Regions from separate parts of the Massilia sp. 2TAF26 genome, predicted to be linked through region 2. Evidence: riboswitches for the same ligand, from Rfam matches in the RefSeq annotation. Region 2 holds a riboswitch; the other holds the start of a gene.
The links. Region 2 has a riboswitch for cobalamin ahead of AB4Z32_RS27030 (TonB-dependent receptor plug domain-containing protein). Riboswitches for the same ligand answer to the same signal wherever they lie in the genome.

Region 1 (10,635 bases), on a different contig from region 2:
TCGAAGGCATGCGAGGCCAGCGCGCCGCCGGGGCCGAACTGGCGCAGGTTGTGGAAGGACAGGCCGCTGCCGACGATCAGCACGCCTTCGTCGCGCAGCGGCGCCAGCGCGCGGCCGGCGGCCAGGTGCACGGCCGGATCGTAGCCATGGCGGATCGACAGCTGCACCACCGGCATGTCGGCTTCCGGATAGACCGGGTAGAGCATCGAGAAGGTGCCGTGGTCGAAGCCGCGCTCCGGGTCCAGGGTGGCCGGATGGCCGGCGGCGCCGAGCAGGTCGGCCACGCGGGCGGCCAGTCGAGGATCGCCCGGCGCAGGGTACTGGATCTGGTAGGTGTGCGGCGGGAAGCCGCCGTAGTCGTAGATCATGCCGGGCGCCGGATTGCTGGACACCATGAACTGTTCGGTCTCCCAGTGGCTGGTCACCACCAGCACCGCCTTCGGCCGCTCGCCGGCCTGGCGCTTCATGTCGACCAGCGAGGCTTCCAGGCGGTCGTAGGCGCCGCCGTACTGGCCCTTCATCCAGGGCCAGGGACCGCCTCCGTGCGAGACGAAATAGGTGGGCAGGCGGGTGGGCATGGGGGCTCCTCGGCGGACGGTGAAAGCACCATGGTAACGCAGCCGTCGTTCCCGCGCAGGCGGGAGCGACGGTTTGAAGCTAGCTCACTGCGGACGGGCCCGCACCAGCGCCATCATCGCAAACAGCCGCGCGCTGCGCATCCAGCCCAGCACCAGCACCGCCAGCTGGGTCAGCAGGACCGCGCCGATCGTGCCGCCGGCGCCCAGTGCCGGCACCTGCACGCGCACTGCCGCCAGCAGCGCGGCCAGGACCAGGCCGATGCCGGTGACGATCACGTACACGCCCAGCAGCGAGAAGGGCCGGCGCAGCATCAGCCGTACGCCGCCCCACCAGGCCACGATGGCCGAGCGGCGCCGGCGTTCGTTGGCCAGCAGGGCGCGGCCGGCGTCGATGGTGGCGTGCACCAGCACGAACACCACCGCGGTGGCGATCAGCGCCAGATTCGAAGCATGCTCGGCATCGCTTTCCAGGATCGCAGTCTCGGCGGTCTTGCCGGCCAGCCTGAAGGCAATGCCGGCCACGATGCCCACGATGAGGAGCGGGACCGCGCTCCACACCATCATGCGGAACATGCGCGTGTATTCCTGGGCGCCGCCGGCCAGCAGCTCGCTGAAGCCGGGGCGGCGGGGCGCCCGCGCCGCATGGATGCTCATCCCCGCCAGCAGCGGCGACAGCAGCAGGGTCAGGCCCAGCGCGACGAGGCCGCCGGCGCCGATCGCCGCGGCGAAGCGATCGCGCATGCTGCCCGCCAGGTCGGCGATCGCGATCATGTCGAGCTTGTCCGCCAGCTGGGCCGCATGGACGGAATGGTCGAGGTTGGCGCCCAGCATCTGCCACACCGGCAGGCTGGCGACGATGGTCGGCAGCAGCAGGAGCAGGGCCCACCACAGCAGCAGGCGCCATTGCAGCGCGGCGCGCATGGCGCCGAACAAGGGCCGCAGGCCATGGCGGCGGCGGGCGCCGGCGTTCTGCGGCGCCAGGGAGGGAGAGTCGAGGGTCTGGTCGGTGTGCATCATACGGTCGCGATCAGGCTGAGGAGATATTCGATGAAGGAGGACGCGTCCATGCCCCAGCGGCGCGAGGCGCTGGCGTCGGCCTTGAGGGTGCGGCTGTCGTCCAGCTTGTTGGCGTCGAGGTAGTGCAGGCGCTGCGGGTCGAGTTCGGCCGAGACGGCGCGCGCCGGCTTGACCCAGCTGAACTTGTGCCAGCTTTCGCCGGCGTCCCAGCGCACGGTTTCCACGCTGCCGTCGGCGAACTTCACGGCCAGGGTCTGCGGCACCGCGGCGCCGTAGCGGCGCAGCAGGACCTCGGTGCGGAAGGGGTAGGGGCCGAGGCCATCCTTCGCCTTCGGGTTGGCCTTGCTCCAGGCTTCGCGCGTCTTCTCGATACGCTTGTCGAGGTCGGCCTGCTTGTCCTCGACCCAGCCGCTGCCCGCCTGGCGCGTGCCCGGCAGCGGCAGCTGTTCGCGGCTGCTGAAGTCGGCGATGCGGTCGTCGACCTTGGTCGCCGCATACACCTGCCGGGCGAATACCGATTCGACGGCGGCGCGCTGCCCGGTCACTTCGGCCAGGGTCTCGCGCAGGTCGGCGGTGCTCGGGTGGCGGAACTTCCAGCGCCGGTAGTATTCCTTGAAGGCGCGCTCCATCGGCTCCTTGCCGACGCGCGCCTCGAGGTCGCGCATCAGGGTCGCGGTGCGGCTGTAGACCGCGCCGATGTCCTGCAGGCGGTCGTAGGCGTTCTGTCCCGGCGGGTCGGCCGGGTCGTTGCGCGGCGTGCCCATGCGCTCGGCCGCGAAGGCGTCGAAGGCCGGCGTGATGCCGAGGCTGCGGGTGAAGGGCGTGCCGGCGTGGAGCTTCTGGCCGCGGTCGCGGAGCATGCGCAGGTCCCAGTACTCGTTCAGGCCTTCGTCCAGCACCGGTTCCTCGAACTCGTTATTCGCCAGGATGCCGTAGAAGTAGCCGTGGCCGAATTCGTGGATGGTGGTGAAGTCCAGCAAGTACTGGCTGGCGAGGTCCGGCTCGACCTTCGCATAGCCTTCGACCGTGAAGAAGGTCGGGTATTCCATGCCGCCGGCTTCTACAGCATTGTGCGGCGGGATCACCACGGTGAGGGTCTTGTAGGGGTAGGGGCCGAGGGTGTTCGAGAAATAGCTCAGCGAATCCTTGGCGGCCTTCATCGCCGGCGCCGCGCTGGCCGCGTACTCGGGCGGATACAGCACGGTGACGGTGACGTTAGGGCTGCCCGGGCCGGTCCAGGTCTCGACCATCGGCTTCGCGCTGCGTTTATCCGCGGTCCAGGCGAAGTCGTGGACGTCGCCCTGCACGTAGCGGTGGGTCAGCATGCCGTGCTGCTCGACGGGTGCGCCCTGCAGCTCGCCGGTGGCGCCGATCGTGTAGTCCTTCGGCGCCGTGAGCCGCACGTCGAAGCTGCCGAAGTCGGCGTAGAACTCCGAGTTCAGGTGCATCTCGTGGGCGTTCCAGCGCGGCGTGGTGGCGCCGCGTTCGCCCGGCAGTTCCAGCACGCCGATCTTCGGGAACCACTGGCCCACCAGGTGGAAGCTGCCGAAGTAACCGGTGCGCGCCATCACACGCGGCAGCTGGGTGTGGAAGTCGATGTCGAAGGTGGTCGAGGCGCCCGGCGCCACCGCGGCCGGCAGGTCGAAGCGCACCACGGTGTGGTCGGTGGCCGGGCCGTTGTCCGGATGGACGAAGGTCCAGGGCACGGTGGCCTCGCCCTGGATCACGCCGCGCAGCGCGATGTGGCCCCACTCGCCCTCTTTGATGTCGACGCCGGAGCGGAAGGCGGTGCCGCGCTGGCGCTTCTCGGTGAAGAAGGTGCTGCCGGCGCCTTCGAAGGCGTTCATGTACAGGTGGACGTAGACGCTCTTCACCGCCACGCTGCTGCGGTTGCGCCAGGTGAGCTTTTCGCGGCCCGTCACGGTGTGCTTGACCGGGTCGAGGGTGGCGTCGATGTCGTAGTGGACCACGCGCTCGGACAGCGTCGTCTCGAGCCCGGTGCGTATGCCGCCCCAGGCGTTTGTTGCGCTTGCCACGGTGACGGCGGCCGCGTTCGGTGCCGCCAGCGGAATGCCGTCGGGCGCCGGCGCCGGCGTGCCGGCCGCGGCGGGCGCGGGCGCTGCCTGGTCCGGCCCGGCCAGCAGGTCGGCGGTGACCGCCACCCCGGCCGCCAGCAGGATGGCCGTCGCACCCGTGCGCAATAGTGTCGAACCCAATCTCATGCAAGCCCCCCAAGTATGGATTGTTTATTAAGTTGTATTTGTGTTCACACTATATGCGAAAACCTTGCTGAAAATCTCACGGGTCGCCACAATCGGACCCGAAATCGACGCCAGACGGCAGAGTTGTTGCTTGTTAGGTTTATAATTCGCCGGTTCTGGTGCCCGCACGCATGGTCTATGCGTGCAGTTAAACGGGAAACACGGAGCGCAGGCGCCCCCGGCGCCGCGCCAACGTGTGCTGCCCCCGCAACGGTAAACAAGCGCCGCCTTGATGGCGGCTGGCCGCTTCGATGACCACTGTGCGCTGCGCGTGCAGGAAGGTGGAGCGGTCCGTCTTGCGAGCCCGGATACCGGCCAGGACAGGGGGAAGCGGGTACTGTGCCGCGCTTCCGTGACGAGCCGGTGTGCGGGGACGCGCGCCGGCCTAACGATCGAACACTGAATAATCGATGATTTCCAAAAAGCCGCTCGCGCTGGCCTGCGCCATTGCCTTTTCCATTCCCTTTGCCGCCCTGGCCGACGAAGCCGCCCCGGCGACCGTCGTCATCACCGGCTCGCGCTTTCCCAGCAGCGAGGCGCTGCAGCCGATCGGCGCGACCGTCATCACCCAGGATGAGATCCGCGAAGCCGGCGTCAACGACGTCAACCAGGCGATCCGCAAGATCGGCGGCGTGTTCGGCCGCCAGAGCCTGGATTCCTCACCGGACTTCGCGCTCGACCTGCGCGGCTTCGGCACCAATGGCGCGCAGAACATGGTGATCATGGTCGACGGCGTGCGCCTGAACGAGAACGAACTGACCAGCTCGGTGCTGTCGACGATCCCGATCGACACCGTCGAACGCATCGAGATCACCCGCGGCGGCAGCAGCGTGCTGTACGGCGAGGGCGCGACCGGCGGCATCATCCACATCGTCACCCGCCGCTCGGGCCAGCCGGGCACCCACGGCTCGGTTTTCGCCGAAGCAGGGCAATTCCGTGAGCGCGACGTGCGCGCTTCCCTGTCTCACGTGGCCGGCAATATTAGCGCGGACGTGGCCGTGGCGCGTCAGGACAACGACAACTACCGTGACAACGGTAACTTTATCCAGAACAGTGTGTCCGCCGGGCTGCAGCTCACGTACTCGGGCGGCCGCGCCGGCGTGCGCATGGAAAGCGCGCGCCAAGACCAGCGCTTCCCGGGTTCGCTGACTCTGGCCGAGTTCCAGGCCGATCCGACCGACACCAAGACGCCGCGGGACTTCGGCAAACTCGATACCGACCGCGTCAACGCCTACGCCGAATACCGCCTGGGCACGGTCGACCTGGCGGCCGAACTGTCGCACCGCGAACGCGAGGCCGACTCGAACTACTACTTCGGTTCGTCGGCATCGGTCACGCATTTCAAGGGCCGCCAGAACCAGTTCTCGCCGCGTGCGCGCTGGCTGCATGACATCGGCAGCGGGATGCTGAACGAACTCGTGGCCGGCATCGACGTCATCGACTGGAAGCGCAAGACCACGTCCGGCTTCTCGCTGGCCGACGCCAGCCAGAAATCCAAGGCGCTGTATGTGCGCGACGAATTGCGCTTCGACCCGGCCCACAATGGCCGCGTGGCGCTGGGCGTGCGCCGCGAGATTTTCGACAAGGACTACGTCGATGCGATGGCGGGCGGCGTGGCCGACAACGGTTCGCAGGCCCAGAACGCGTGGGAAGCGCAGGGCAGCTACGCGGTGCTGCCACAACTGGAAATGTTCGCGCGGACAGGGCAGAGCTACCGTGTGGCCAATGTCGACGAGAACAGCTACCGCACCAGTCTGAGCCTGCTGAAGGTGCAGACCTCGCATGACCTGGAGCTGGGCGCCAGCTGGGGCGACGGCTTACGCAAGCTGACCGCGCGCGTGTTCCGCCACAAGCTGGACAACGAGATCTTCTACGACCCGACCGCCTTCGCCAACACCAACCTCGACCCGACACGCCGCCAGGGCTTCGAGATCGATGCCGAAACCCAACTGGCCACCGCCTGGCGCGCCACCGCCCACCTGCAACACGTCAACGCCAAGTTCACGGACGGTCCGAACGCCGGCCGCGAGATGGTGCTGGTGCCGAAGAACGTGCTCACGGCCCGCCTGGCCTGGCTGCCGGGCAATGGCCAGACCGCCGATTTCGGCGTGCAATGGGTCGACAGCCAGCGCTACGGCGGCGATGTCAGTAATGCCTGCCCGACACGGATATCCTCCTATACGACCATTGACGCTCGTTATGCATTGCGTGTCAGTCAATGGGAGTTCGCTGTCGCGGGCCTGAACCTGGCGGACCGTCATTACTTCAGCTATGCCTTCGATTGCGAAGGGGGAATTTACCCCAGTGCAGGCCGTCAGTTGAAATTATCGGCGCGCTACAACTTCTGAACGCTTTAGCTCGGCACTTTTAAGGCAAGATGGACGCAGCCCTGTTTCGGCCGGCTGCGTCCTGTCCGACGTGCGAATTGCCGTCGGCTTACCTGATCTCGTCCTCCCGGACGATGGTAATTCCAGCCGATACGCAGGCGTCGGAGGCCAGGCAGCCCGGCACAATGAATGGCGCGATCGTAACCGCCTTGTACCAGCCGTTTTCGCCGATCGAACCGAAGGCCTTGACGCTCCAGTTAATAAATGGGTCATGTAGTTCCGCCAGATGTTTCAGCGGCGGGAACCCGTTGGCCATTTGGAAATACCAGCACTGATCCCCGGTAGGGCAGCCAGCTCCGCTGACGCCAACCAGTGAGTCCGGATCGCCATAAGCGTTGAGGACCAGTTTTCCGGTATATGCAAGACCTGCGCCTTTTATGCCGCTCAGCAGTGCCTGGTTGACCTGTTGCCCCTGAAGTAATCCGGTACTGAAACTCGAAAATCCCGCCGCAAATGCTGCGTTTTCCGCCGTGCCCGCGGCAAGCCCGATATATTCACCAATATACTGGCCCTGGATCGCCAGACCGATACTGAATGCGACCACGATGAGCTTTTCGAGGAAAGTGGGCTCGGGAGGATGATATTCGTAAAGCCACCCATTTACCCTGGTGCCTGCCGCGTCTTCGAAGCCGATATTAATGTTTGCCGATCCGTTCGAAATCGGTATGTCGATGCGGCCGGTTCCACATACCGTGAATGGCGTAACGCATCCGTTCTGGTACGTGAAGTTGGATTCGAACACGCTGAGGATATGATAATACGCCGTCGGCTGCACGCGCCGCAGGTCGAGCCATCCCATGAACGCTCGCCGTTCTTCCATGGTGTACATCGGCCTGTATGGGGGCGATGCTATTTGATACGGAGGCGTCGTCGCTCTCAGGTCATAATGCGTTTCCGCCCTGACGGCCGAGATGCCGCCAAATATCGGCTGGTTTTCCCTGTCGAGTTTCGAGTCATACCATCCGGCGTACTGGACGATATTGTTCTTGTCTCGAAAAATGACAAGAATCGTACCGGGGCGAATGGGGTCGCCTGCCGCTCTGTCCGAAATTTTTGCACACTCGCCTTTGAAACCATAGCCGTTGGTTGCGGCAAATAATAGAACGCTCTTTTTCCACTGATTCCAGCGCGATCCGGTGATTTGGCCGCAGGTCCATCCGCTATCCAGCAAGGAACTCCAGTCAGCCGTCGTCGAGCTCGGCAAAGTCTCGGCTTTGGCCATTCCAGATCCCGACGAGAGAATGAAGCCCATAATACTGAATGCTAAAAGGCGTTTGAAAGCAAGCCAGCAGTTTCGGATATTTCTCAATTCGTCCTCGCATGGTTGGGGATGGATTTTCTGATTTTTACTATACATATTGTTCAGTTTCTCGGCAAGATATTTTCGGATATCTATTCCGTCTGAAAATGGGTTTTCTAGCGATAAAATTTGATAAGTGATTTGATATTTATCAAACGAATTTTTCTGATTTAATTTATTTAGATTTGTTTTATGCAAATCGAATTAATTGTTTTCTTGGAAAGTCATGGTGGAATGGGCTGGACAGTAAAAGTACCGATGTGATGCGAGATTCGACGAAATGCGTCCTGCCCGGCAGGAACTGAAGGACCGGTTCGACAACCTGGCGTGAACTTACTACGGCGCGATCAATTGTTAATTGACGGGAAGCCGGTTTTTGTTACCATTGGTAAGTGCCGTAAAAAATAAGCCCCGGCTAAGGCTCGCAGGCGAAAAAGTGGTAATCTCGCGGTCGTTTGCACAACCCACACTAGAAGGATACTTATGCGTTCCCTCCGTTTTGCCCTGCTTGCCGCCAGTCTCGTCGTCAGCACTGCTTTCGCCTCGCCGACCGACCCGAAGAACGGCGTCGAGTACGTGACGCTCGCTCAGCCGCAGCCGACGCAGGCCGCCGGCAAGAAGGTCGAGGTGATCGAGTTCTTCATGTACCACTGCCCGCACTGCAACGCGCTGGAACCGCAGTTCGAACAATGGGTCAAAAAGCAGGGTGATAACATCGTCCTGAAGCGCGTGCACATCCCGGCCAGCGGCCCCAACGATCCGGAAGCCCACCTCTACCTGACGCTGGAAGCGCTGGGCAAGGTCGACGAGATGCACGCCAAGGTATTCAAGGCCATCCACGTGGACCGCATCCGCATGAAGGACGACGCCACCGTCATCGACTGGGCCTCCAAGAACGGCATCGACCGCGCGACCTTCACCAACGCCTGGAATTCCTTCGGCGTGATGACCAAGCTGCGCCGCCTGTCGCAAGTCGTCGATGCCTACAAGGTCGATGGCGCGCCGACCATCGTCATCGACGGCAAGTACCAGACTTCGCCGGCGACGGTTTACAATTCGGTCAAGACGGGTAACGAACCCCAGCTGTTCCAGGCCACCCTGCAGGTCATGGATGCACTGGTCGCGAAGGCAGCCAAATCGAAATGAGCGATGCCGAAGGCAAGATCCTGAAGATCTATGACAAGTCCAAGCCGGAAGACGAGGACTTGTACGACACCAGGTATTACCTCCACTGGGCCTGGGCCCTGGTGGCGGTCCTCGTCGGCCTGGTCTTCTGGCTCTGCATCGCCCTCGTGAATGCCGAAAACCAGCGTTATGCGCTGATGACGAACAAGTGTGCCGATCCCCTGTTCAAAGGGGAGATCGACCGCCGCTGCCTGCTGACCGTGGACTCGCGCCCGCACTTCTGGGAACACCTGTGGTACGGCATGAGCCACCTGAAGCCGGAACGGCCTGCGGAAACGCCGGCGCGCCGCCGCTGACTCTTCAGGTTTATTCGAGAATCCCGCGACCCAGGCGGGATTTTTTTTGCCCGAAAGAATGATAAGCTAGACAATACCGATAACCACAAGGGGAATTGTCCATGCGTCTACTGCGCCTTGCCGCCGCCTGCCTGCTCGCCACCGCCGTCGCCATCCCGGCCTTCGCATCGCCGGCGAACCCGCAAAACGGCGTCGACTACACGACCCTCGCCCAGCCGCAGCCGGTACAGACCAGCGGCAAGAAGGTCGAGGTGATCGAGTTCTTCATGTACCACTGCCCGGTGTGCAATGGCCTCGAGCCGGGCTTCGAGGAATGGGTCAAGAAGCAGGGCGACCGCATCCAGGTGCGCCGCATCCACATGCCATTTACGGGCGCCAACGATCCGGAAGCCCACCTGTTCCTGACCCTGGAAGCCCTGGGCAAGCTCGACGAGATGCATGGCAAGGTCTTCGATGCCGTCCACAAGCAGCGCATCCGCCTGAACCAGGACGGCCCCATCATCGACTGGGTCTCGAAGAACGGCATCGACCGCGCGACCTTCCTGAACGCCTGGAATTCCTTCGGCGTGCAAACCCGCCTGCGCGGACTGGACCGCGTGCTGGGCGCCTACAAGGTCGAGACGGTGCCGACCCTGGTCATCGACGGCCGCTACGTGACCTCGCCGGGGCAGGTCAACGCCAGCCTGAAGACCAACAATCCGCAGGAAATGTTCCAGGCCACGCTGCAGGTGGCCGATGCCCTGGTCGCCAAGGCGCTGCAGAGCAAATAAGCTCAGCCGGTCAGTACGCCGTCGGGCAGGGTGATGATGAAGCGCGCCCCACCCAGCGGCGAGCGTTCCACGCGCAAGGTGCCGCCATGCAGCCTGACCGCCTTGCGCGCGATCGACAGTCCAAGCCCGAAGCCGCCGGTGGCGCGGTCGCGGCTGCGGTCGAGGCGGTAGAAGGGTTCGAACACGCGTTCCCGTTCTTCCTCGGGGATGCCGGGGCCGTCGTCGTCGACCAGGATCCGCAGCAGGCCGTCGTCGCGGCGGGCGCTCAGCGCCACCGTATGCGCCGCGTATTTCTGGGCATTGCGCAGCAGATTGCCCACCGCGCGCGCCAGCAGGCGGCGGTCGCCGGCGACGCTGCCCAGCATGGCGCCGAGTTCGACGTGCAGCTCGGCCGGCGGCGGATGCAGGCCCTCGGCGCATTCGCGCAGCACCGGTTCGAGCTCGAACAGGGCGCGCTGCGCTTCCGTCGCATTGTCCAGCTTGCTCATCGACAGCAGTTCGTTTACCAGCTCGTTCAGCTCGGCCAGGTCGCCGTGCATGGCCGCAACGCGTTTCGACAGCGCCGGGTCGCCGGCCTTGTCGGCGAGCAGTTCGAGCCCGAATTCCAGCCGCGCGATCGGGGTGCGCAATTCGTGCGACACCGAATGCAGCAGGTTCCTCTGCGATTCCAATAGCCCCTGGATGCGTCCGGCCATCGCATTGATGCGCTGGGCCAGCGGATAAGCCGCGTCCGAGGGTTTCATCTGCGCGCGCGCCGCCAGCTTGCCGGCGCCGAACTCGTCGGCCACCCGCGCCAGCATCTGCAGGCCCTGCCAGTGCGAGCGCGACCACAGCGCGATCG
Region 2 (10,635 bases):
TGGATGATGACCTGGGCGCCGATGTCGCTGGAGGGCTTCAGCAGCACCGGATTGAAATCCGTGTGCGGCTCGACGCCGGCGGCGATCGCCTGCAGGGCCTGGGCGCGTCCGATCTCGCCGCCGTCTTTCGTGACTGCGCTGTTGAGCGCCATGTTCTGCGGCTTGAACGGCGCCACCTTCACGCCGGATCGTTTCAAGAGCCGGCACAGGGCGGCCACCACGGTGCTCTTGCCGGCATCGGAGGTCGTCCCCTGGATCATCAGGGTCCGGTAGGGAAAGGGCTTCATTTGGTCCGGTGCTGGCGCGCGAGTTCGAGCTTCTCGCACAGCATCGCGGCCCCTGGAATCATGCGCGGGCCGGAGCGGTTCAGCAGGTTGCCGTCGATGGTGAACAGGTTATCGTTGCGTACCGCCAGCAGGGTGCCATAAGGCTTCCACATGTTCACGCCGCCGTAGTTCTTTTCGGCCGTGGCGAAGATCGCTTCCGGATTCTCCTGCAGGACGCCTTCCACGCTGACCACCGGCGCCGTCACCGGGAGCTTGGCGAAGATGTTTTCGCCGCCGCACAGGCGCAGCGCATCGCTGACGATGTGCTTGCCGCTGAGGGTGTAGAGCGGCTTGTCCCAGACCTGGTAGAAGGTCCGCACCGTCGGGCGGCTGGCATAGCGGCTGCGCAGGCTGGCCAGCTGCTGGCGCAGCTCGGCGGCGGCCGGGTTGGCCACTTTCTCGGTGCCCATCAGCTGGCCGAGCCTGGCCAGGCTTTCCGGAATGTCCTCGAGCTTGATTGGTTCGCTGTGGTAGAGCGGCACGCCGAGCTTGCGCACCATATCGATCTGGCGCTCGGAGCTGCCGTGGCGCCAGACCACGATCAGGTCGGGCTTGAGCGCCATGATGCGTTCCAGGTCGACCTCGCGGTTGGAGCCGATCTGCGGGATCTTCTTCGCTTCTTCCGGGAAGTCGCTGTAAGAGACCACCCCGACCACATGGCTGCCGCCGCCGGCCGCGAACAGCAGTTCGGTGACGTGCGGGGCCAGCGAGATCACGCGCTGGGCCGGCTTCTGCAGGGTGACGGTATTGCCGTCGTCGTCCTTGACGGTGACGGCGGCCTGGACCTGGCCAGCCGCCAGGGCGGCCAGCAAGATCAGTGCTTTCGAAGTGTTCATCGGTGCTTCCATTCTTGAAGTGCGTGTTCGATACGGTGCCAGTCCGGTTCCCGGGCCGGCAGGCCGAGGCGGATGCCGCGCGCCGCCTGGCGGAACAGGCGCACCCAGATCGCGTGGCGCGCCATATGTTCATGAAATTCCTCGGGGCGTCGTTCCGCCCACCAGTGAAACAGCGGCGTGCCGGACGCCTTGATGCCGTAGGCCGCGAGCAGTCCGCGCAGCCGGGCGCCATCGCGCGCCAGGCGCTCCTGCGTCGCCTGCCGCCACGCCGCGTCGCCCAGCGCCGCCAGCGCAACCTGCTGGGCAGGGCCGCTGACCGTCCAGGGCCCGAGCAGGTCCGCCAGCGCCGCCAGCAGCGGCGCCTCGGCCGCCACGAAACCCAGCCGCAGTCCGGCCAGGCCGAAGAACTTGCCGACCGAGCGCAGCACCACCAGTCCCGGTCGGCCGGCATGCGCGGCCACGCTCAGTGCCGGCGCCGTGTCGCCGAAGGCTTCGTCGACCACCAGCCAGCCGCCGCGCGCGCCCAGCTCCGCGGCCCAGCGCAGCAGCGTGTCCGGCGGGACCACATCGCCGGTCGGATTGTTCGGGTTGCAGACCACGACCACGTCGCTGTTGCCCACCGCGGCGTCGAGCATCGGGTAGCCGGTCAGGCGCAAGGTGTGGCCGTGCTGTGCCCAGTGATGGGCATGCTCCGCATACGAGGGCGCGGCCACCGTCACCCGCGACGGCGGGCGCAGGCGCGGCACGGCCTGGATCGCGGCCTGGGTGCCGGCCACCGGCAGCAGCGTATGGGTGCCGTACCAGGCGCAGGCGGCATCGACGAGCGCCGGATCCGGTTCCGGCAGGCGCTGCCAGGCGTCGGGCGGCAACGCCGGCGCCGGATAGCCGGCCGGGTTGATGCCGGTGGAAAGGTCGATCCAGTCCTCGCCACCATAGCGCCGCCGGGCTTCGCGCAGATTGCCGCCGTGTTCAAGCATGGGGCGCTCCGATCTGGTAGAGGACGGCGCCGAGGCCGAGTGCGGCGACGGTCCACAGCAGGGTGGTATGGAAGACCAGGCGCCAGGCGCGCCGAATATCGCCGGCGGCGGCGGCCGGGCCGCTGCCCAGCACCGGCCGCTGCTCGACCTGTCCGTCATAGACCGCGGCGCCGCCCAGGCTGATGCCGAGGGCACCGGCGCCGCTGGCCATCACCGGGCCCGCGTTCGGGCTGCTCCATGCGGGCGCCTGGGTGCGCCAGCAGCGCAGCGCGCGCAGGCGGCCGGCGGCGGGCGCCAGCAGCGCATACGACAGCGCGGTCAGGCGCGCCGGCACATAGTTCAGGGCGTCGTCGAGGCGCGCGGCCACGCGGCCGAACCGATTGAAACGCGTATTCCGGTAACCCCACATCGCGTCCAGTGTGTTCGCCAGGCGGAACAGCAGGGCGCCGGCGCCGCCACCGACCAGGAACCAGAACAGGGTGCCGAACACGGCGTCGTTGCCGTTTTCAAGCAGCGATTCGGCGCCGGCCTTGGCCAGCTCGGCTTCGCCCGCATCCGAGGTGTCGCGGCTGACGATGCGCGAGGTCAGCCAGCGTGCGCGCGCCAGGTCGCCGCTCGTCAGCGCCTCGTGGATCGGCAGCGTGTGGTCGCGCAGGCTGCGCAGGCCGAGGCAGAGGTAAAGCAGAATCGCGTGACAGGCCAGGCCGGCCGCGCCCTCGGCAGCGCACAGCCAGGCGGCAATGCAGCTAGGGGGCAGCACCGCCAGCGCCCAGCCCAGCGTTCCGCGGGCGATGCGCCGGCCGCCGTTGTTCATGCGCCGTTCCAGCCACTGCGCCAGGCGGCCGAAGCCGACCAGCGGATGCCAGCGCCGCGCTTCGCCCAGCAGCAGGTCGAGCGCGACCCCGGCCGCCAGCAGCAGTGCGAGCGTGAGCGGCGCCACTCCGCTCAGCACGGCGATCCCTTCAGGGCCAGCGGCAGGCCGGCGGCGACGAACAGCACGCGCTCGCAGCGCGCCGCCACTTCCTGGTTCAGGCGCCCGGCTTCGTCGACGAAGCTGCGCGACACCGCACCGACCGGCACGATGCCCATGCCGACTTCGTTCGAGACGAAGATGACTTCACCGGCGGGCGCTTCGTCCAGCCAGGCCAGCAGGTCGGAACGCTCCCAGGTGAACAGGGGCGGCAGCTCGACCTTGCCGACCTCCGGAAATTCCTGCTGCGTCGAAAACATCAGGTTGCTGAGCCACAGGGTCAGGCAGTCGACCAGCACGATGCGGTCCGGCGCGCACAGCCGGCGCAGGGCCCGGGCCAGCGCGGCCGGCTCCTCCACCGTCTGCCAGGCTTCGGGGCGGCGTTCGCGATGGTGGGCGATGCGCGCCGCCATCTCGGCGTCGCCGGCATGCGAGGTCGCCAGGTAGACCACTTCCTTGCCGGATTCGCGCGCCAGGCGCTCGGCCAGAGCGCTTTTGCCGGAACGGGCGCCGCCGAAGACGAGGGTGCGGCTCATGGTGTCTCCTGCGTGAACAGGCCGGCCGCCGCCAGGGGATTGGAGGCGAAAAAGCCGTGGAAGTAGGAAGCCGTCAGCGAACCGTGCCGGTACACCGCTTCGCCGCGCAGGCCCGATGGCTGCTTGACCGTGTACGCGACCGGTTCAAGGTCGGTGTCCATGGTCGAGTAATGGAAGGTGTGGCCGCGCAGCTCGCCGGCGGCGGTCGGCATTCCCTGCGACCCGAGCCCGGCCAGGCGCTGCTGCATGACGACCCGGCCGGGCAGCAGGGCCGGCATGGCCCAGCACTGGCCGTCCTTGTCGGTGATCGATTCCGCGACCGCCATCATGCCGCCGCACTCCGCCAGGATCGGCAGGCCGGCGGCGTGGATGGCGCGGATCGAGTCGCGCCAAGGCGCCGCCCGGGACAGGGCTTCCGTATGCAGCTCCGGATAACCACCGGGCAGCCAGACGGCGTCCGTCCCCGGCGGTACGGGCTCGCCGGCAAGCGGCGAGAAAAAGCGGAGTTGTGCGCCGAGGCTGCGCAGCACGTCCAGGTTGGCGGGATAGATGAAGCAGAAGGCGGCGTCGCGCGCGATCGCCACCGTCTTCCCGGCCAGCAGCGGCGGAATCGCTTGTTCCGGATCGGAGTGTTCCGGCAGGCGCGGCGTCAGCGCCTGCCAGGCCTCGGTGTCGAGGTGCAGCTGGTCGGCCAGCTCGTCGAGGATGGCGTCGATGTCGTCGACTTCGCCAGGCAGCACCAGGCCCAGGTGACGCTCGGGCAGGCGGCGCGCCTGTTTCGGCAAGGTCGCCAGCAGCGGAATGCCGCGCAGCGAAGCCGCCACCATCTGGCGGTGGCCTTCGCTGGCCACGCGGTTGGCGACCACGCCGGCCATCTGCACCGGACCGTAGTCGCGCAGGCCCTGCACCACGGCGCCGGCGGTCTGCGCCATGCTGGAAGCGTCGATCACGGCCAGCACCGGAATGTCGAAGGCGCGCGAGAGGTCGGCGGCCGACGGGTTGCCGTCGTACAGGCCCATCACGCCTTCGATCAGCACCACGTCGGCCTCGCGCGCGGCTGCCGCCAGGCGGCGCCGGCACTCCTGCAGGCCGACCATCCACAAATCGAGGGTGTGCACGGTCGCACCGCAGGCGCGCTCGAGCAGCATCGGGTCGATGAAATCGGGACCGCACTTGAAGACGCGTACGCGCTGGCCCTGGCGAACCAGGCCGCGCGCGAGGGCGGCGGTGACGGTGGTCTTGCCCTGGCCGGAAGCGGTGGCCGCCACCAGCAGCATGCGTGCGCCGGGATGATCCATCACCACTCCGTGCCGGCCTGCGCCGCGATGCCCGCCTTGAAGGCGTGCTTGACCACGTTCATCTCGGTGACGGTATCGGCCACTTCGATCAGTTCGGGCGGCGCCGCACGGCCGGTCACCACCACGTGCTGCATGGCGGGGCGGTCGAGCAGGTCGGCGATCACCGTGTGCACGTCCAGGTAGCGGTATTTGAGGGCGATGTTCAGCTCGTCCAGCACCACCAGGCCGACCTCCGGATCGGCCAGGAAGCGTTTCGCCTGCTGCCATGCTTCCTCGGCCTTGGCGATGTCGCGTTCGCGGTTCTGGGTTTCCCAGGTATAGCCTTCGCCCATCGCGTGGAAGCTGACTTCGTCGGGAAAGCGGCGGAGAAAACGTTCTTCGCCGGTCGACATCGCGCCCTTGATGAACTGGACCACGCCCACCTTCATGCCGTGGCCCAGCGCGCGCATCGCCATTCCGAAGGCGCTCGAGCTCTTGCCCTTGCCGTTGCCGGTATTGACGATGATGATGCCGATCTTCTTGTCGGCGGCCGCGATCTTGGCGTCGATGACGGCCTTCTTGCGCTCCATGCGCTGGCGGTGGCGCTCGTTCAGCGCCGTAGTAGCGGAAGCAGTGTCTTCAGGGGTCATGTCGTTCATGGTGGTCTTCGAAAGGAATGAAGATGCGGCGGCCGCCGTGTTCGATCATCTCGATCGGGTGGCCGAGGTAGTCGCCCAGCAGGGCCGGCTGCATCACCTGCGCGACCGGTCCGGCCAGCCAGCCGCCGTCGCCGCGCAGCAGCAGGGCGTGGGTGGAGATGCCGTAGGCCAGGTTGAGGTCGTGGCCGATCATGACGACCGTCTTGCGCTCGCGCCGGCACAGCCGCGCGAGCAGGCCGGTCACGCTCACCTGGTGGGCCAGGTCGAGCGCATTGGCCGGCTCGTCCAGCAGTAGCAGGGGCGTGTCCTGGGCCAGCAGGGCGGCGATCGCGACGCGCTGGCGCTCGCCGCCGGACAGGGTGCGCACGTCGCGCCGGGCCAGGTGCTCGACTTCCATCGCCGCCAGGGCCCGCAGGGCGGCCTGATGGTCGTCGCTGCCTTCCCAGTAGCGGTTCGCATGGTAGGGGTGGCGCGCCGACAGCACGGTGTCGATCGCGCTGTAGGCGAAGGCGTCGGTGCGCGACTGCGCCAGGTAGGCGCGCTGGCGCGCCAGCTCTTCCAGCGGCCAGTCGTCCAGCATGCGGCCGTCGAGTCTTACCGTGCCCTGGTTCGCGCCGCGCAGCCCGGCCACGGTGCGCAGCAGGGTACTCTTGCCGGCGCCGTTGCGGCCGATGATGCTCCAGCATTCGCCGGCCTGCACGGCCCAGTCGAGGTCCCGCACCAGCGTGCGGTCGGCCACCTCCAGCGTGAGTCCTTCGGTAGTAATCATCTTATTTGCGCAGTTGGTGCAGTTGGTACAGGAAGACCGGCGCGCCGATCAGGGCCGTGATGGCGCCCACCGGCAGCTGGGTCGGGGCGATCACGGTGCGCGCCAGGGTGTCGCACAACACCAGGAAGCTGCCGCCCAGCAGCACGGCCGAGGGAATCAGCACCCGGTGGTCCGGGCCGAAGGCGAAGCGGCAGGCATGCGGCACGATCAGGCCGACGAAGCCGATCGAACCCGCGTTCGTCACCGCGCTGGCGGTCAGCACGCCGGAGACGAAGAACAGGCCCTTACGCAGCCGGCCGACTTCGATGCCGAGCGTGCGCGCGGTATCGGCATGCAGGGCCAGCACGTTCATCGCGCGCGCATTGCGGAGGGCAAAAGCGAGGCCGCCGGCCAGCACGACCCAGGGCAGCACGCGCAGCGGCGTGCCGGCCAGGTCGCCGATCATCCAGAACACCATGTTGCGCAGGGCGCCTTCGGGCGCGATCGACAGCATCAGCGTCACCAGGGCCATGCACGCCGACATCAGGATGACGCCGGTCAGCAGCAGGGTCGAGGTGCCGCCTTCGGCCGCCACGCCGCCGCGCATGTCGCGGCGCGCCAATATATACAGCAACATCGACACCGCCACCGCACCGAGCAGGGCGGCACCGTCGACCACCACCGCCGCGCACATCATCAGGAGCGCGAACAGGGCGCCGACCGAGGCCCCGGCCGAGATCCCCAGTACATAAGGATCGGCCAGCGGGTTGCGCAGCAGGGCCTGCATCATGATGCCCGCCAGCGCCAGCGCGCCGCCGGTGACGAAGGCCGTCAGCGCACGGCCGGCGCGCAGCGCCAGCAGCGAAGCCGCCAGCGTGTCCTGGCGGCCGTGAAGCACCTGGTTCACCGCGTCCGGCAGTTCCGCCAGCCCGACCGTGACCGAACCCGTGGTGCCGGAGAACAGCAGGCAGGCAAGGGCGGCAAGCAGGAGCGAGCCGACGATCATGGTGGTGCGCCGGCGCGCGGCGGAATGATGGAGTGGATGCATGCTGGCTTGATGAGTGAATTAACGGATCCCGTAGCGCAGCGCGGCGAACCAGCTGCGTCCGGCCGTGCCGTAGTTGCGCGCCAGGTCGTAGCGCTTGTCCGCCGCATTGTCGAGGCGCAGCAGCACCGACCAGTCGCGCGTGAACCGCCACGTAGTGTACAGGTTCAGCAGGCCGTAGCCACCCAGGCGATTGAGGTTGGCAGCGTCGTCGAAGCGGCGGCCGGAGGCCTGCAGCTCGGCGCCAAGGTCGAACTGGTCGAGCGCGTAGCCGGCCGTCAGGCTGGCGTGGCGGCGCGAACGGCGCGCCAGCTGCTTGCCGGTGGTTTCGTCGCGCGGATCCTGGAGGTCGACGCTGGCGCGCAGGTCGAGGCTGTGCAGGCGAGTCTCGGCCGACATCGTCAGGCCTTCGAGCAGGGCGTGGTTGACATTGTAGGCGCAGCTGCCGGTGCGGCTCGGGCAGGGGTTGACCGTCACGATCATGTCGGTCAGGCGGTTGCGGTAGTAGTTCGCCTGCAGCTCGGCGCCGGCAACCTGCCAGCGCAGGCCCACTTCCGCATTGCGGCCCTGTTCCGGCTTGTTGGTCGGCAGGCCGTAACCCGGGTAGTACAGCTCGTTGTAGGTCGGCGCGCGGAAGCTGGTGCCGACGCTGGCGGTGGCGCGCAAGTCCTTGCTGAACTCGTAGCCATAGCCGGCCGCGCCGGTGGTCTTGCCGCCGTAGACGGAATGGTCGTTGCGCAGGCTGAGATCGAGCAGGTGGCTGCCGTGGTGCATATCGTAGGCGGCGGCGACCGAGTTGGTGATGCGCGAACGGTTCAGGGCCGTACTGGAGCTGGACAGCACCTCTTCCTTGCGGTGGCCGAACAGGACCTGCAGGGTATCGCCGTCGAGGTCGAAGGTATTCTGCCAGGTGTATTCGTCCTGGCGCGTGTCGATCTGGCTGGCGCCGCTGGCGGCCGCGCTGGTGAAGCTGCCCAGCCTGTCGTTCGAGCGGGCGGCCTGCAGGCTGCTGCGCCAGTTCGGCAGGATGCGGTCGTTCAGGAACACGGCATAGCTGTCGATGTCCTGCTCGCTGTGGGTGTCGTAGCTGGAGGCGCCGCTGTCGTACTGCGCGCGCAGGCGGCTCTTCAGGAATTGCGCGCCCACTTCATGCCCCGGCGCGAGCTGCACGGCCAGGCGGCCGTTCACGCTGTTGCGGGTGTAGCCGTCGTCGTCCTTGTTGTAGCTCGACGAGCCGGGGCGGGTGCTCGAAAAGCCGTCCGAATCCTCGCGCGCGCTGCTCAGGGCGTAGCTGACGCTGTGGTCTCCGCCGGTGGAGCCGTGCACGCTGGCGTCGACCTGGCTGGTGCCGTAGGTGCCGCCGCCGGCGCTGGCGCTGAAGGCGGGCGTGCCCGCGCTCTTCTTCGTGAAGATCTGCACCACGCCGCCGATCGCGTCGGCACCGTACAGGGAGCTGAGCGGGCCGTAGACGATCTCGATGTGGTCGATGGAGGACAGCGGGATCGCATTCCAGCTGGCGGCGCCGGTGGTCGAGGAGCCGATGCGCACGCCGTCGATCAGGACCACGACCTGGTTGCTGTTGGCGCCGCGCAGATAGACGCTGGTGCTGGCGCCCGGGCCGCCGTTGCGCACGATCTCGATGCCGCGCTGGCGGCGCAGCAGGTCGGCGACCGAACCGGCGCCGGCGCGGGCGACTTCGTCGCTGGAGATGACGGTGACGTCGGGTATCACCTCGTCGGCACGCTGGGGCGTGCGGGCGGCGGTGACGACGACGGTCTCGAGCGATGGATCGGCGAGGGCGGAAATCGAAGGTAGGGCAAGGGTGAGGGCGAGCAGGGGCGCGGCCGCCTGCCGTGAAACGGGAAAGCTCATGACGATGTTTTCTTTCGTGGACAACCGGCCGACGTCCCCGTAGGCCAGATTGAACAGAAGCGCCGGCAAGCCGGCCGCTTCCACCTTTTGGCCGGTATCCGGGCTGGCAAGTGTGGCCGTCTGACCTTCCCATGCTTGCGCACAGTGGTATGAGAAGACGGTTGCCGCATCAGCTTTCGCATCACGCGGCACTTGCTTACCGTTGCGGGGGCAGCACACGTCGGCTCGTTCGAAGAGCTTCGTGTTTCCCGTTTAACTGCGCCTGAGAACACAGGCGCGAGCACCAAAACGCCGACATTATACGGCGAATAGCCCGCCGTGTTGTCAAACTTCCAGCGTGACGACTTCGCCGTAAGCGATGCGGTGCGGCTTGCGGGCGGCGTTCAATGCGGCTTCGTCGAGGCTCCCGGCGCCTTGCATGGCGCTCAGGAGACGGATGGTGCCGGCATGGCAGACCAGCAGCGCTTCGGCATCGCCGGCCTGGCGCAGGTCGTCGCTGAAGGCGGCCACGCGGCGGGCGACATCGAGAACGCATTCGGCGCCGCCGGGGCGGTAGAGGAGCAGGTCGGCGGCCCAGGCATCGACTTCTTCGCGCGGGATCGCGTCCCAGGGCTGCAGCTCCCAGCGGCCGAAATCCATTTCGGCCAGGCGCGCATCGAAGCGCAGGCTGTGCGGCTGCAAGCGCCGCGCCAGCTCGGCGCAGCGCCGCAGCGGACTGGCAATCACCGGCAGCTGCCCGGGCAGGCCGGCCATGCGCAGGCTGGCGTGCACGCGCGCGAGCTCGGCTTGCGTGACCGCGACGTCGCTGGCGCCGTAGCACAGGCCCTGGCCGACCTCCGGCTGCGGATGGCGGACCAGGTGCAGCTTCACGGCTCAGGTCCAGGCGCCATGGCCGAGGGTGGCCAGCACGCCCACATAGATCAGCGCTTCGGCCAGTTGCTGCACTGCGCCCAGGCAGTCGCCGGTATAGCCGCCGAGGCGGATGTGCAGCTTGCGGCCCAGCCACAAGGCGGCAAGCAGGGCCGCCAGCAAGGCCGCCAGCACGGCCGACGATGCGATCCAGCCGCTCGCCAGCAGGACCGGCACCGGCAGCAGGGCGGCGATCGTCGCGATCGCGAATTCTGTGCTGCTCATCTGCTGGGCCAGCGGCTTGGCCTTGCCTTCGCCGCGCACATAGTCCAGCTTCCAGATCAGCGAGGCGGCGGCCAGGCGCGACAGGGGGTGAGCCAGGAACAGGGCGCCGACCGCCACGCGCGGCGGCAGCATCGCCAGCGCCGTCAGCTTGACGGCCAACATGCAGACGATGCCGATCGCACCGTAGGCGCCGACCCGCGAATCCTTCATGATCTCGAGCACGCGCTCGCGCGTCATGCCGCCGCCCAGGCCGTC

Region 1: it holds a riboswitch for cobalamin, as region 2 does, so the genes downstream of both, AB4Z32_RS20345 (TonB-dependent receptor) here and AB4Z32_RS27030 (TonB-dependent receptor plug domain-containing protein) in region 2, are expected to answer to the same signal.

The regions. Positions count from the first base shown of each region.
Region 1 is NZ_JBFRFV010000022.1:64,080-74,714, forward strand. Features, by position in the region: gene AB4Z32_RS20330 (DODA-type extradiol aromatic ring-opening family dioxygenase) at 1-578, opposite strand, end outside; gene AB4Z32_RS20335 (hypothetical protein) at 663-1,595, opposite strand; gene AB4Z32_RS20340 (M1 family metallopeptidase) at 1,592-3,817, opposite strand; cobalamin riboswitch at 3,957-4,190, shown strand; gene AB4Z32_RS20345 (TonB-dependent receptor) at 4,267-6,204, shown strand; gene AB4Z32_RS20350 (hypothetical protein) at 6,293-7,741, opposite strand; gene AB4Z32_RS20355 (thiol:disulfide interchange protein DsbA/DsbL) at 8,027-8,689, shown strand; gene AB4Z32_RS20360 (hypothetical protein) at 8,686-9,024, shown strand; gene AB4Z32_RS20365 (thiol:disulfide interchange protein DsbA/DsbL) at 9,126-9,794, shown strand; gene AB4Z32_RS20370 (ATP-binding protein) at 9,797-10,635, opposite strand, start outside.
Region 2 is NZ_JBFRFV010000052.1:1,914-12,548, forward strand. Features, by position in the region: gene AB4Z32_RS26985 (cobyric acid synthase) at 1-287, opposite strand, end outside; gene AB4Z32_RS26990 (cobalamin-binding protein) at 284-1,162, opposite strand; gene cobD (threonine-phosphate decarboxylase CobD) at 1,159-2,139, opposite strand; gene cbiB (adenosylcobinamide-phosphate synthase CbiB) at 2,132-3,091, opposite strand; gene cobU (bifunctional adenosylcobinamide kinase/adenosylcobinamide-phosphate guanylyltransferase) at 3,085-3,645, opposite strand; gene AB4Z32_RS27010 (cobyrinate a,c-diamide synthase) at 3,642-4,943, opposite strand; gene cobO (cob(I)yrinic acid a,c-diamide adenosyltransferase) at 4,943-5,581, opposite strand; gene AB4Z32_RS27020 (ABC transporter ATP-binding protein) at 5,562-6,350, opposite strand; gene AB4Z32_RS27025 (FecCD family ABC transporter permease) at 6,352-7,377, opposite strand; gene AB4Z32_RS27030 (TonB-dependent receptor plug domain-containing protein) at 7,396-9,246, opposite strand; cobalamin riboswitch at 9,319-9,549, opposite strand; gene AB4Z32_RS27035 (histidine phosphatase family protein) at 9,571-10,116, opposite strand; gene AB4Z32_RS27040 (adenosylcobinamide-GDP ribazoletransferase) at 10,120-10,635, opposite strand, start outside.